4 regions of the Desulfomicrobium escambiense DSM 10707 genome follow, and region 1 is predicted to be linked to each of the others. Evidence: predicted binding sites of a transcription regulator. Region 1 holds the regulator's gene; each other region holds the start of a gene.
The links. Region 1 encodes sigma-54, which starts transcription at its own class of promoters, with help from an activator protein. Its sites were predicted from a motif close to CTGGCACGGNNNNTGCTT; they were not measured.
Positions count from the first base shown of each region.

Region 1 (3,205 bases):
GTGCCGAGCAGTTCTCGGTCCATGAGCACCTGGGCCACGCGATTGGCGTCCACGCCGGGAAATTTGGCCGGAAGCGACGAAACGAGTTCGGCCAGGACCTCCTTCTTGGTCCTGGCCGAAAGGTCGGGAATGATCAGGTCCTTGTCCAGATATTCGGCAAGCTTCATGCCCTTATACCCCAGGGTCGATGAGGCCGAAGTCGCCGGTCTTGCGGCGGTAGATGACATTGACGCGTTCGTTCTCGGCGTTCAGGAAGACGAGGAAGTCGTTCTCCGTCTTGCCGAGCTGCATGGCGGCCTCTTCGACGACCATGGGTTTGGGCTCGAAGTGGTCGGTCTGCTGGATGCTCTGTCTGCGCTTGCCCGTGGTGTCCTCGTCGAAGCTGATGACGTCCATGCGCACGGTCTCGCCACCGGCCTTGCGCTTGCTCTTGTCCTTGTCGCGGATCTTGCGCATCTGGGCCTCGAGCTTGTCCCACACCATGTCCACGGTGGAGTACATGTCCTCGCTGTCCTCGCGGGCGGAGATGTGCACGTTCTTGCCGGTCAGGACGACGTCGGCGATATGGCGGAATTTCTCGACTTCGAGATTGACCTGCAGTTCGGCGTCAGGGGTGCCGGCCATGAATTTGCCGAGCTTGCCGAAACGGTCCTTGGCGTACTTGCGCAGGTGGTCGGAAGGGTCGAAGTTCTTGAAGTTGAAGACAATCCTCATGGAATCCTCCTCGTCAGTTGAGGGTCAACCCCGCGTCTTCCCCGAAGGGCGGCGAAGGGTGGGATATCAAAACACCTGCTTGCGCTTGGATGAGGACTCGATGCCCAGAACGGCGCGGTATTTGGCCACCGTGCGGCGGGCGATGTTCACATCCAGCTTCTCCTTGAGCACCGCTGCGATCTTCTCGTCGCTGTAGGGGTGCTTAGGGTCTTCCTCGCTGACCATCTTCTTGATGATGGCCTTGACGGATTCGGAGCCCACCTGGGTGCCGTCGTCCATCTCCAGCGCGGAATTGAAGAAAAATTTCAGCTCAAAGATGCCGTGCGGTGTGGCCACGTACTTGCTCGTGGTGATGCGGCTGACCGTGGACTCGTGCATCTCGATGTCGTCGGCCACGTCCTTGAGGATCAGGGGCTTTAGCTTGGTCACGCCGTGCTCGAAGAAGGCCCGCTGAAACCGCACGATGCTCTCGACCACCTTATACAGGGTTCTCTGCCTTTGGTGCAAGCTCTTCATGAGCCACATGGCCGAACGCATCTTGTCGTGCAGGTACTCCCGGTCCGGGCCCTTCACCGCCAAGTTCGTGTCTTCCATGTAGTAGGGGCTCAGCTGCAGCTTGGGCAGGCCGTCGTCGTTCATGACGATGACGAAATCGCCTTCGTACTCGTAGACGAAGACGTCGGGGCTGACGAAAACGGTGTTGTCGCTGCCGTAGCTCGCGCCGGGCATGGGGTCCAGGGTCTGGATGATGTCCAGGTAGGCCTTCAGGTCCTCCATCTGGATCTTGAACTTGCGCAGGAGCGGCTTGTAGCGGCGCTTCTCGATGTCTTCCAGGTGCTCGTCGACCAGGGAGATGAGGATGGGGTCGTCCTGGCCCAAGACCTCCAACTGGATGAGCAGGCACTCCTTGGGGGAACGGGCGGCCACGCCTACCGGGTCGAAGCGCTGCAGTCGGTACAGGACGGACTGGACCAGGGCCAGGGGCGAGAGGGTCTCGGAGGCGATCTCCTCGGCGCTGGTCGTCAGGTAGCCCAGGGAGTCCAGGTTGCCGATGATGGCCTCGCCGATGGCCTCCTCCTCTTCGGTTATGTTGGAGAGGCAGAGCTGCCACAGAAGGTGGCCTTCCAGGGAAGGCTTGCCCGAGAGCCTGGCCTCGTAAGACATCATCTCTTCGAGGGCCTCGGTCTCCTTGAACTGCACCTGCTTGGTCGTACTCGAAAAGTCGCCGAGGTAGTTCTCCCAGTCGGCGTTGCGCATGAGCTCGGCGTCGTCGAAGGACACGTCGGCCCGCTGCTCGGCGGGCGGGGCCTGGGCTTCGACCTCCTCGGAGAGTTCCCGCGGCGCTTCCTCAAGCATCGGATTTTCCAGCAGTTCCTGCTGAACGGCTTCGAGGAGCTCGAATCGGGAGAGCTGAAGCAGCTTGATGGCCTGCTGCAGCTGCGGAGTCATGACCAGCTGCTGCGTCAGCTTGAGGTTCTGTCGAAGTTCAAGGCCCATAGTGTCTCTGTCGTCTACGCGTAAGATGCAGTGTTGTCGTCGGCGGATTCATCCAGCAAAGACTTTGCCACAGAAGGCAGGTCGTGGCAATCCTTGGGAAATCGGCACGCCGCTAAAGGCTGAAACCCTCGCCGAGATAGACCTTGCGCGCCCCGGGGTCGGCGACGATTTCGTCGGGGCTGCCGCTCAGGATGATGCGGCCGTCATACACCAGATAGGCGCGGTCGCAGATCTGCAGGGTCTCGCGCACGTTGTGGTCGGAGATGAGCACGCCGATGCCCTTGGCCTTGAGGCCCTCGATGATGGTCTGGATGTCGTCCACGGCCAGGGGGTCGATGCCGGCGAAGGGTTCGTCCAGCAGGATGAACTTCGGGTCGCGGATCAGGGCGCGGGCGATTTCGAGCCTGCGCCGCTCGCCGCCGGACAGGTAGGCCGCCTGCTGGTCCTGCAGGCGGGTGATGCCCAGTTCATCTAGGAGCCTGTCGGCCGTGCGCTTCTGCTCCTCGGCCGTGCGGCCGGAGTATTCCAGGATGAGCTGCAGGTTCTGGCGCACGGTCAGCTTGCGGAAGATGGAGCTTTCCTGGGGCAGGTAGCTCATGCCCAGGCGGGCGCGCTTGTGCAGGGGCCAGCGGGTGATGTCCACGCCGTCGAGGGTGACCTCGCCGCGGGTGGGCGTGACGATGCCGGCAAGCATGTAGAAGGTCGTGGTCTTGCCGGCGCCGTTGGGGCCCAGCACGCCGACGACCTCGCCCTGGCGCACGTCGAGGTCGATGTCGCGGACAACGTCCCGGACCCCGTAGCGTTTGGCCAGCTGGCGGCCTGACAGGGTCGTCACGGCTTGAGCTCCTTGGTGTCGGCCGGGGTGTTGAAGATGGCCTCGACCCGCTGCTTGCCGCCCAGGACTTCGCTGCGGTTCTCCCGCATGTAGAGCTTGATGACTTCGCCCTGGATTTTGTTGGCACCTTCCATGAGCACGGGGTCGCCTTCGAGGGTC
Region 1 covers NZ_AUAR01000027.1:15,780-18,984, forward strand. Annotated here, with positions in the region: gene G394_RS0115385 (PTS sugar transporter subunit IIA) at 1-167, opposite strand, end outside; gene hpf (ribosome hibernation-promoting factor, HPF/YfiA family) at 172-714, opposite strand; gene rpoN (RNA polymerase factor sigma-54) at 781-2,211, opposite strand; gene lptB (LPS export ABC transporter ATP-binding protein) at 2,324-3,046, opposite strand; gene G394_RS0115405 (LptA/OstA family protein) at 3,043-3,205, opposite strand, start outside.

Region 2 (3,205 bases), on a different contig from region 1:
GGAGACGGAGAACGGGGCGGCGTCTGTGCGGAGGCCGCCCCGGTTGGGTCAGTACGGGGAGGGCAATGGGGTCAGACTCACCCTTGTCTCGCCAATGCACAGAGGCTAACGTCCCGCATACTGCCTCAACGTGTATCACGTCTTCATTGTTCAAAAAAGGAAAACGCCATGATCACTGCGCATGTGTTCATCGCCGTCAGCTTGGACGGTTTCATCGCCCGGCACGACGGAGACATAAGTTGGCTGTTGCAGAGGGATGATCCGGAAGAGGATCATGGCTACACGGATTTCATCGCCGACAAGGACGCCATCGTCATGGGACGAGGGAGCTATGAAAAGGTCGCCACCTTCGACAAATGGCCCTATGACCGTCCCGTCATCGTACTGTCGAAACAACTCGCCGGATCCAGAGTCCCCGAGGAACTGAAGGGCAAACTTCAGTTTTCCGGTCTTGACCCCAGGAAGTTGCTGGAGGATTTGCCGGGACGAAACATTCGCCGGGTTTATGTCGACGGCGGACAGGTGATACAGTCTTTCCTCCGGGACGGACTGATCCATGACATGGTCATCACGACTGTCCCGGTTCTGATCGGCGGCGGAAAACCTTTGTTTGGGGATCTGGCGCAGGACATTGACCTGGAACTGGTGTGTAGCCGAACATTTCCTTCCGGTCTCGTTCAATCCAGTTACCGTATACTGAAGTGACTTGCGAACGTGAGACTTCAGAACTGTTGATTTGTATGTTGGGATTTTACATAGTCTGTTTTTCGTGCTTGGGTGACGTATGCGGTGCTCACGTGCACTGAATCCTGCGTCTTATCAATTTGATCCGAATATTTCTTGGGAGGCGCGAGAATGCAGGAATTCTTCTTGAACCTGAATCCCGTAATCCAGGCATTGCTGGCAACCCTTTTTACGTGGGGTGTGACCGCTGCAGGGGCTGCCTTGGTATTCCTGGGCAGAACGGTCAATCAAAGACTGCTTGACTGCATGATGGGTTTCGCGGCCGGAGTCATGATTGCCGCCAGTTTCTGGTCGCTCCTTGCCCCCGGCATAGAGATAGCCGAGCAGTTGGGCCAGACGGCTTGGCTCACGGCGGTCATCGGCTTTCTCGGTGGCGGCGTATTCATGCGCCTCATCGACATATTTCTGCCGCACATTCATCCGGGCATGTGCGTCACGGACGCCGAAGGCGTGAAGACATCCTGGCAGCGCAGCACTCTGCTCGTTCTGGCGATCACACTGCACAACATCCCTGAAGGTTTGGCCGTGGGTGTGGCCTTCGGCGCGGTTGCCGCGGGCTTGCCTTCGGCGACCATCGGCGGTGCGGTGGCGCTGGCACTGGGAATCGGCATCCAGAACTTCCCTGAAGGCACGGCCGTATCCATGCCGCTGCGCCGTGAGGGTCTCAGCCGTTGGAAGAGCTTTGTCATGGGCCAGTACTCCGGCTTGGTCGAACCCGTCGCCGGCGTGCTCGGCGCACTCTTCGTGCTCAGGATGCAGGAGCTGCTGCCGTATGCCTTGTGTTTCGCCGCCGGGGCGATGATCTTTGTCGTCGTCGAGGAACTCATCCCTGAATCTCAACGAAAACCCGAACATATCGATCATGTGACCATGTCAACCATGGGTGGCTTCGCGATCATGATGATCCTGGATGTGGCGCTGGGGTGACGGCCGATTTCATAAGGCGAGTGGGGCGGATCTACCCTTGTCCCCGGGCAGACAGGAAGCGGGGATTGAGTCCAGCTATTTGTTTGCCCGTCATGCCGCATGGTTATCTTCTCAGTCACATGTCGAATTTCTTTACAGATCGACAATCTGCAAGCAAAGCATATCATACAAATCAATATGTTGTAAAGCTGGCACGGAACGTGCTTAAAGCAAACTTCATTGCACCCTGTGGCTCACACTTGTTAGATTCGGAGGTCATATGAAGTTCCTGCCCAAGTTCCGCGCTCTATTGGCCCCTGCAGTCGTCATGCTCCTGCTCGGCGCCAATCCTGTTTCAGCTGCTTTGCTTACATACACAGAACCAATGACTGGTTTTACGTACAACTCCGATACGGTATCGGCAGCTTTCAATTCAGCACTTGGCAGTCCATACACATACATCAGTTTTAGCGCAGCATCGAGCAACGATGGCACAAGTTATTCTCCGCTCGTCACTTTTTCGACCAAAGTCGGCACCTTCGGTGGTTCCGATACGGGAAACGTCAACTTCAGCAATGAGATCGGACCCTTCGGCAGCTGGGATGGCATCTTGAATATAGATTTCAATGGCGCATATGTATCCGCCGTTGGGTTCGGATTAGTTGAATTTGATACTGCTGTAGAGGAAATTCGTGTTTACGACGACAGCAATGCGTTGCTTGGCACCTTCAACAATCAGCTACTGAATGACATGTTCAGCTTGTGGGGAGTGTCTGCATCGGCAGGTGAGCGCATAGGGCATATAGAACTTGATGGTAACTTCTTCGCGATTCAAGATATTGCATTCAGCTCAACGGTAAATAGCGTGCCAGAACCAACTTCAGTCGCTCTTCTTGGGCTTGGCCTGGTTGTATTGGCGTTTTCTCGGCGCAATACCAATTCATAGCAAGCGCATCAACTCGGTAAAAAAAGAAGCGGGGCGTATGCCCCGCTTCTTTTTGTCGAGCCGACATGGATTCTGCTAAACCCAGTCCTGGAAAAAATCTTTGTGCGACAGGATTGCATTACTCACCAGTGAGTAATATCATTCGAATAGCGGAACTATTCAGGATGAAGCGCATTCTTTCGAAATGGACCATTTTGACACGAGAGGGTACGGAACATGTCCAGCATCGCGTCATTCTTTGGGTCGAGTTTCTTTTTCATTCCTTTCATATACTTTCCGATCTATATCTATGTGGAAAGAAAATTCAGCAATCATGTCACGTTTCAATACTCGCTGAAAATATTCACCGTGCTGGGCGGATTTTTCACAATCATCTACGCCTTCACCGCACCTCTTGAGTTCTCGGTGCTCATGCCGGGTCGTCCCGGGATGAAAAATGATGTGCCGGCCTCCATCTTTCTGATGATCGTGGGCGCCGCAATGATGACGCTTCCGTTGTACAGCAAGCATATCAGATTCTCGAACAAGATTGATTAGAGTGACATTTGCTCACCGAAGCGGTCGGACGTAGCTTGGCTGTCTCCCGGCATGTTGTTGCGACGTGCTGGC
Region 2 covers NZ_AUAR01000030.1:1,643-4,847, reverse strand. Annotated here, with positions in the region: gene G394_RS0115700 (dihydrofolate reductase family protein) at 169-705, shown strand; gene G394_RS0115695 (ZIP family metal transporter) at 856-1,671, shown strand; gene G394_RS20925 (PEP-CTERM sorting domain-containing protein) at 1,931-2,596, shown strand; gene G394_RS0115690 (hypothetical protein) at 2,813-3,133, shown strand.
Region 2: a site for sigma-54 is predicted at 1,860-1,877, ahead of G394_RS20925 (PEP-CTERM sorting domain-containing protein). Genes of this name have one in related genera too.

Region 3 (3,205 bases), on a different contig from region 1:
CTGGTCATGGCCCTGGCTCTGGCAGACTCGGTGCACATCTTCTCCCATCTGGACAGGAGCCTGCTCGAAAGCGGACTCGACCCGGCCGGGGCCATGGAGCACGTGCTGCAGAGGGTCATCGTCCCCTGTTTCCTGACCAGCCTGACCACGGCCGTGGGTTTCATCTCGCTGATCGTGAGCGACATACCGCCCATCAAGGAGTTCGGCTGGCTGGCCTCGGCCGGCATGCTCTTCGAGTTCGCCTTCTCCTTCCTGCTGCTGCCTCCCCTGCTGCTCTTGTGCAGGCCCGAATCCGTCTTCATCCACAGCCTCAAGGCAAAGGGGCTTAATGTCTTCCTGTCCCGGCTCTCGGATTTCATCGAAGCCCGACCCCGGCGCATAGCCCTGTCCGCGGCGTTGCTGGTGACCGTGGCCGTCGGCTTTGCAGCGACAATTCGGGTGGAAACCAACCTGCTGGAGTATTTCAAGGAGTCAAGCCGGTTGCGGCAGGATTTGCGCTACGTCGAAGAGCACCTGAGCGGAGTGGGCACCGTGGACGTCTCCATACGGTCCCCGCGGCGCGACGCGTTCCGTGAACCGGAGAGCCTGGCCGTGATCCAGGACATTCAGGGCTTCGCAAGCGCGTTGCCGGGGGTGGACAAGACCATGTCCATGGTGGACTTCCTCAAGGACATGAACATGTCCTTCCACGACGAGGACAGCCGGTTCCACGCCATTCCGGAAAGCAGGGAACTCGTCTCCCAATACCTGCTGCTGTACGATTCGGACGAACTCGGCGAGTTCGTCACCTCCGACTACGACCACGCCCGCATCCTCCTACGCATCTCCGAGCACAGCTCCGCGGGGCAGGCCAGGATCATCGACGCCCTGCGCGGGTTCCTCGCCCGCTACGCAACAGCAGACTTGAGTATACGCATCACCGGGCGGGCGGTTCAGGACGTCAACACCATCGACGCGCTGGTCTGGGGACAGGTCGAGAGCCTGGCGCTGGCCGCCGCCGTGATCACGCTGATCATGTTCCTGGCCCTGGGTTCGGCGCGCAGCGGTGCGCTGAGCCTCGTGCCCAACATCTTCCCCATCGTGCTGAACTTCGGCCTCATGGGCGCCCTCGGAATCCCCCTGAACACGTCGACGGCCCTCATCTCCGTGGTCGCCCTGGGCATCGCAGTGGACGACACCATCCACTTCCTGACCGAATACAACGCGCAACGCGGCCGGGGTACGCCCATACCCCAGGCGCTGCGCACGGTCACGCTGGAGAAGGGTCTGGGCATCTGCTCCTCGTCCATCATCCTGGTCATCGGCTTCGGCGTCCTCGTCCTGAGTAGCTTCGTACCCACCATCAGCTTCGGCGGTCTAAGCGCCGTGATCATGCTCACCGCCTGGGTCGGCGACATGGTCGTGCTGCCCGCCTTCATCCTCTCCAGGCGTCCCGCATCCTCCTGACTCGTTTCTGCCGATCAACGTGCTTCCGACGCTTCCGGAGCGGTGTAAAATATCGCGACCCCGGCTTGTCGACGGACCTTACAGAAGTCCTGGATCGCCGCATCAAATTCAAAATTTTATTCAATGAATATCGAATATTGAGCAAATGGAACAGAATATGCTGATTCGTGACAAAGGCGCTTGGCTTAAGCCGGATATTAACTTTTTTTTCAGATTTCAGGAGGGTTTTATGCTGAAATTCAAAAAAATAGCATTCCTGGCCCTTATGGCCACCCTGTTCTGCGGAAGTGCGTGGGCGTATTCCTCGGTGATGTGGGATCTGAGCACCATCGGCTATAACGCTTATGTCGGAGGCATCACACCTCTGGACAACATCACCTACGATGAGGTCATCGGCATCACCAACGCCGGGGAGGACTTCCCCTTCAAGTCCCACATCCTGCAGGATCTCGGTGCCGACCATATGCTCTCCAATGGTGACACCTTCACCGAATACGGAGCGTTAGGCATCGTCACCAAGGACGGCACCGCGTCATTTTTCGGAAAATTCGTGACCATCGACGATGTCCTTCAGAATATCCCTGCATACATCTACTATGAATTCGAAGGCCTTGCCGGCTACATCGACAATGTGGTGGGCAACACCTACGACATCATCTTCACTCCTGGGGTCGGCAGCGTTTCCCTGTACGCCTCCACGGACCTTGCAGGCGCCCCGGAATACACCCTGGCCACGTTCGACCTGATCAAGGCCGGCGCCACAGGATTCCTTCTGGACGAAGGCGCTGAACTCAACGGCGCGTTCAGCTTCACCATGGGATTTGCCAGCGTCCTCGACAACTTCTGGTACATCGACGGAAAGGAACTCACGGATCTGAGTTCCATCCTCGGGTATGCCGACATCAACGCCAACCTGCTGACCGCCGTCCCGATCCTTAACGGCGACCAGATTCCGATCGCACTCAACCTGACCGTTGAGAATTCCGGAACGGTCCGCCATGCGCCTGTCCCGGAACCGACGACCGTGATACTCCTCGGTGCCGGACTGCTGGGGCTGGGCTTCATGGCCCGCCGCCGCAAAGCTGAGTAACGTTGCCTCATCGCTCTGCCGAGCCGGGAAGAGACTCTCTTCCCGGCTTTTCGTGCTCACAATTCCCGGCATTTTTCGTACGCCGACAGCAAAACCAGGGGGCCGACCGTGAAGCGAAACGAGCATCTGGAACATCTGAGCGCCCTGGGCTACCTTGACCCCGCCGCCTACCATGACGTCGCATTTTCCCGCAACATAGGCCTGCTCTCGCCCGGAGAACAGGAACGCCTGGCCGGGGCCAGGGTGGCCATACCCGGCATGGGCGGGGTCGGCGGCGTCCACCTGCTCAACCTCGTGCGCACTGGCATCGGAAATTTCAACTTGGCGGACTTCGACGTCTTCGAGGCGGCCAACGTGAACCGGCAGGCCGGGGCCAAGGTGCCGGCCTTCGGCCGCCCCAAGCTCGAGGTCATGATCGGCGAGGCCCTGGCCATCAACCCATTCGTGTCCATCGACCCGTTCTCCGACGGCCTGACCATGGATAACATGGCCAGATTCCTGAGCGGAGTCGACGCGGTCCTCGACGGCCTCGATTTTTTCCAGTTCGAAATCCGGCGCACGCTTTTCAATACGGCCCGTTCCATGGGCATCCCGGTCATCACCGCCGGCCCCCTGGGCTTCAGCTCCGCGTTGCTGGTCTTCACCGCGGACGGCATGTCCTTCGATGAG
Region 3 covers NZ_AUAR01000007.1:57,654-60,858, forward strand. Annotated here, with positions in the region: gene G394_RS0107940 (efflux RND transporter permease subunit) at 1-1,446, shown strand, start outside; gene G394_RS0107945 (PEP-CTERM sorting domain-containing protein) at 1,676-2,536, shown strand; gene G394_RS0107950 (ThiF family adenylyltransferase) at 2,645-3,205, shown strand, end outside.
Region 3: a site for sigma-54 is predicted at 1,592-1,609, ahead of G394_RS0107945 (PEP-CTERM sorting domain-containing protein). Genes of this name have one in related genera too.

Region 4 (3,205 bases), on a different contig from region 1:
TGGCGCACGGCGTCGGCGAAATTGTAGAGATTGACGCAGATGAGGTCGAAGGGCGCCAGGCGCAGATCCTTGAGGGTGCGCATGTGGGCGGGATCGTCCTTGTCGGCCAGGATGCCGGCGTGGACGTGCGGATGCAGGGTCTTGACGCGGCCGCCGAGGATTTCCGGGAAGCCCGTCACGTCGCTGACGGATCGGACCTTGAGGCCGGCCTGGACGAGCTTCTTGCGCGTGCCGCCGGTGGAGACGAGCTCGACGCCCTGCTCCTGGAGAAATCGCGCAAAGTCATCGAGTCCGGATTTATCTGTGACGCTCAGGATGGCCCGGCGTATAGGCAGCATGTTCATGGTATTTCCCCTCACGAAAAGAATGTTCGCCGTGCACTGCCAGCTTTGACCGCAATATGCAACAGCGCGGTCGGGCCCCGAAACCCGGGGACCCGACCGCGTCGGAGGGGAACCGGAACCGCTCTAGAGCTGGGCCAGGAGCTCGGCCGCCGGTCCGTAGGCGGGATCCATCTCCAGCAGGCGTTCCAGCTGCGCCTTGGCCTCGTCCGGCCGGCCGCAGGTCGTCAGGCAGCCGCCCAGAGCGTAGCGCACCTCGCTCTTGCCGGGGTTGAGTTCGAGGTAGTGCTCCAGGGGAGCGATGGCCTCGCCGGTGCGGCCCAGCATGTGGGCCGTCTGGACGAGCCCGAAAAGGGCGATGAGGTTTTCGGGGTTGGCCGTCAGGGCGCGGCCGTGCAGGTCGAAGGCCTCCTCATGCCGGCCCTGCTGGACGCAGATGAGGCCCATGCCGGCCAGGGACTTGTCCGAGGACGAAATGCCGTCGGCCTTGCGGTACATGGCCATGGCCTGGTCCAGGTCACCGCGCTGCACGGCGATGGTCGCCAGACCCAGATACGGGTCCGGGTGGACGCCGTTGCTGCCCGCGGCCTTATGGTAATAGCTTTCGGCCTTGTCCAGCTCACCCATGAAAAGATAGCACTCGCCAAGTTCCTTGTTGATTTCGTAATCCAGATGCGAACTCATGGTTCCTCCTCCTTGTCGTCAGATCGGGTATGCTTTGTCATCCACCCGACGCCAAGCAACATTGATGCCAGCCGAGCGAACCACCATCGCCGCCGAGCCCCGTCGCCCCATTTCCATTGCCAATATGCCGGATTAACACGCGTATCCCGACTTCCTCGTTTCTGGAATGGTCATTGCAAAACCGTCGTCGTCAACGACCCGGCTCCGCCGCTGCGCGGCCAAGCACATGCCGGAATGACAAGGGGTTACCGATGAAAAGCCTGTTTCCTGAACACCTGGATCTGACGGCCAAGGTCATGGATTTCCAGCTCCAGCGTCAAAACATCGTCAGCGCCAACATGGCGAACATCAATACGCCCGGCTACAAGGCGCGGCACCTGGAGTTCGAAAAGGACCTGCAGGCCGCCCTGGGACTGGCCGAGGGCGGGGCCATGGCCAGGACGCATCCGGACCATTTCCCGGCGCCCTTCTCGCCGGAACAGACCGAAGCCAGCGTGACCAAATCCCTGACGCCCAGGGTCATCCAGGGCGTGGACAACGTGGACCTGGACACGGAAATGGCGGCCATGGCCAAGAACAACCTGCTCTACAGCGCCCTGACCACGGTCATGCAGAAGAATTTCGCCGGCATGAAGCAGATCATACAGGATGGAGGCAAATAATGGACTTCATGACATCCATCGACATCGGCGCGTCCGCCCTCAAGGCCGAGCGCACCCATTTGAACGTCATCTCCATGAACCTGGCCAACGCCAAGACCACCAGGACCGTGGGCGGCGGCCCCTACCGCCGCAAGGAAGCCATCTTCAAGGAGACCGAGGTTGACAGCCCCTTCTCCAAGGCCATGAACGCGGCCCTGGACCAGGACGTCAAGGGCGTGCGGGTCGAATCCATCCAGAACGACCGCAGGCCCCTGAAGCAGGTCTACGAGCCCGGACACCCTGACGCCAACGAGGAAGGTTACGTCAGCTACCCGGACATCAACGTGGTGGAGGAGATGACCAACATGCTCCAGGCCATGCGCGCCTACGAGGCCAACGTCTCGACCATCACCACGTCCAAGAACATGTTCACCAAGGCCCTGGAAATCGGCCGCTAGGCCACACACTGACGGATAGCACGAAGGAGGAGTTCCATGGCGGTGTCACCGATGGCCATCAAGGCCTATTCCGCGGCCAGCGAGCTTTTGAACAATCCCAAGGGGCTCGGCGCCAAGAAGGGCGCCACGGCCGAGGCGACACGGTCCTTCGCCGAGACCATCGAGGAGTCCCTGGCCACGGTCAACGACATGCAGGCCGAAAAGGGGCGCATGATCCAGGATTTCGCCTCGGGCAAATCCCAGAACGTGCACGAACTGATGATCTCCCTGCAGAAGGCCGGACTGGCCATGGACATGACCTCGGCCGTGCGCAACAAGGTCATGCAGGCCTACCAGGAACTCATGCGGATGCAGTTCTGATCCGTAATCGCAACGAGGACGCACCATGCCCCCATTTCTGCAGACCACTCTGGCCAAGGCCACGGACTTCTGGACCAACAAATCCCTGGCCCAGCGCATCCTCCTCGGAGGGCTGCTGGCCTCGCTCATCGTCACGTTCTTCGGCATGATCTTCTGGATGAACAGAACCGACTACAAGGTCCTCTACAGCCAGCTCTACCAGGAAGACGCCGCCAGCGTGGTCAGCTACCTGCAGAAGGAGAAGATCCCCTACCAGATCTCCGAAGGCGGGACGGCCATATTGGTGCCCGCGGACCAGGTCTACGAGGCCCGGCTCAAGCTGGCCGGCGAAGGCTCCCTGCACGGCCAGGGCGTGGGCTTCGAGCTCTTCGACGAGAACAACATCGGCCAGACCAACTTCGTGCAGGGCATCAACTACCAGCGCGCCCTGCAGGGCGAACTGTCGCGCACCATCTCGGAGCTGGCCGAAGTCGACAACGCCCGAGTGCATCTCGTGCTGCCGAGCAAGAGCCTCTTCGTCGAGGAGCAGGCCCCGCCGTCGGCAGCCATCATGCTCAAGCTCAAAGGCGGCCGCTCCCTTTCGTCCCAGCAGGTCCAGGCCATCGTCAACCTGGTGTCCACCAGCGTCGAAGGCATGACGGCCGAACACATCACCCTGGCCGACAGCCGGGGCAAGGTCCTGTACGAGCCCAAGTCCGACACGGACATGACGGGCATGACG
Region 4 covers NZ_AUAR01000002.1:76,540-79,744, forward strand. Annotated here, with positions in the region: gene G394_RS0102160 (IMP cyclohydrolase) at 1-344, opposite strand, end outside; gene G394_RS0102165 (tetratricopeptide repeat protein) at 468-1,025, opposite strand; gene flgB (flagellar basal body rod protein FlgB) at 1,277-1,687, shown strand; gene flgC (flagellar basal body rod protein FlgC) at 1,687-2,124, shown strand; gene fliE (flagellar hook-basal body complex protein FliE) at 2,161-2,484, shown strand; gene fliF (flagellar basal-body MS-ring/collar protein FliF) at 2,510-3,205, shown strand, end outside.
Region 4: a site for sigma-54 is predicted at 1,187-1,204, ahead of flgB (flagellar basal body rod protein FlgB). Genes of this name have one in related genera too.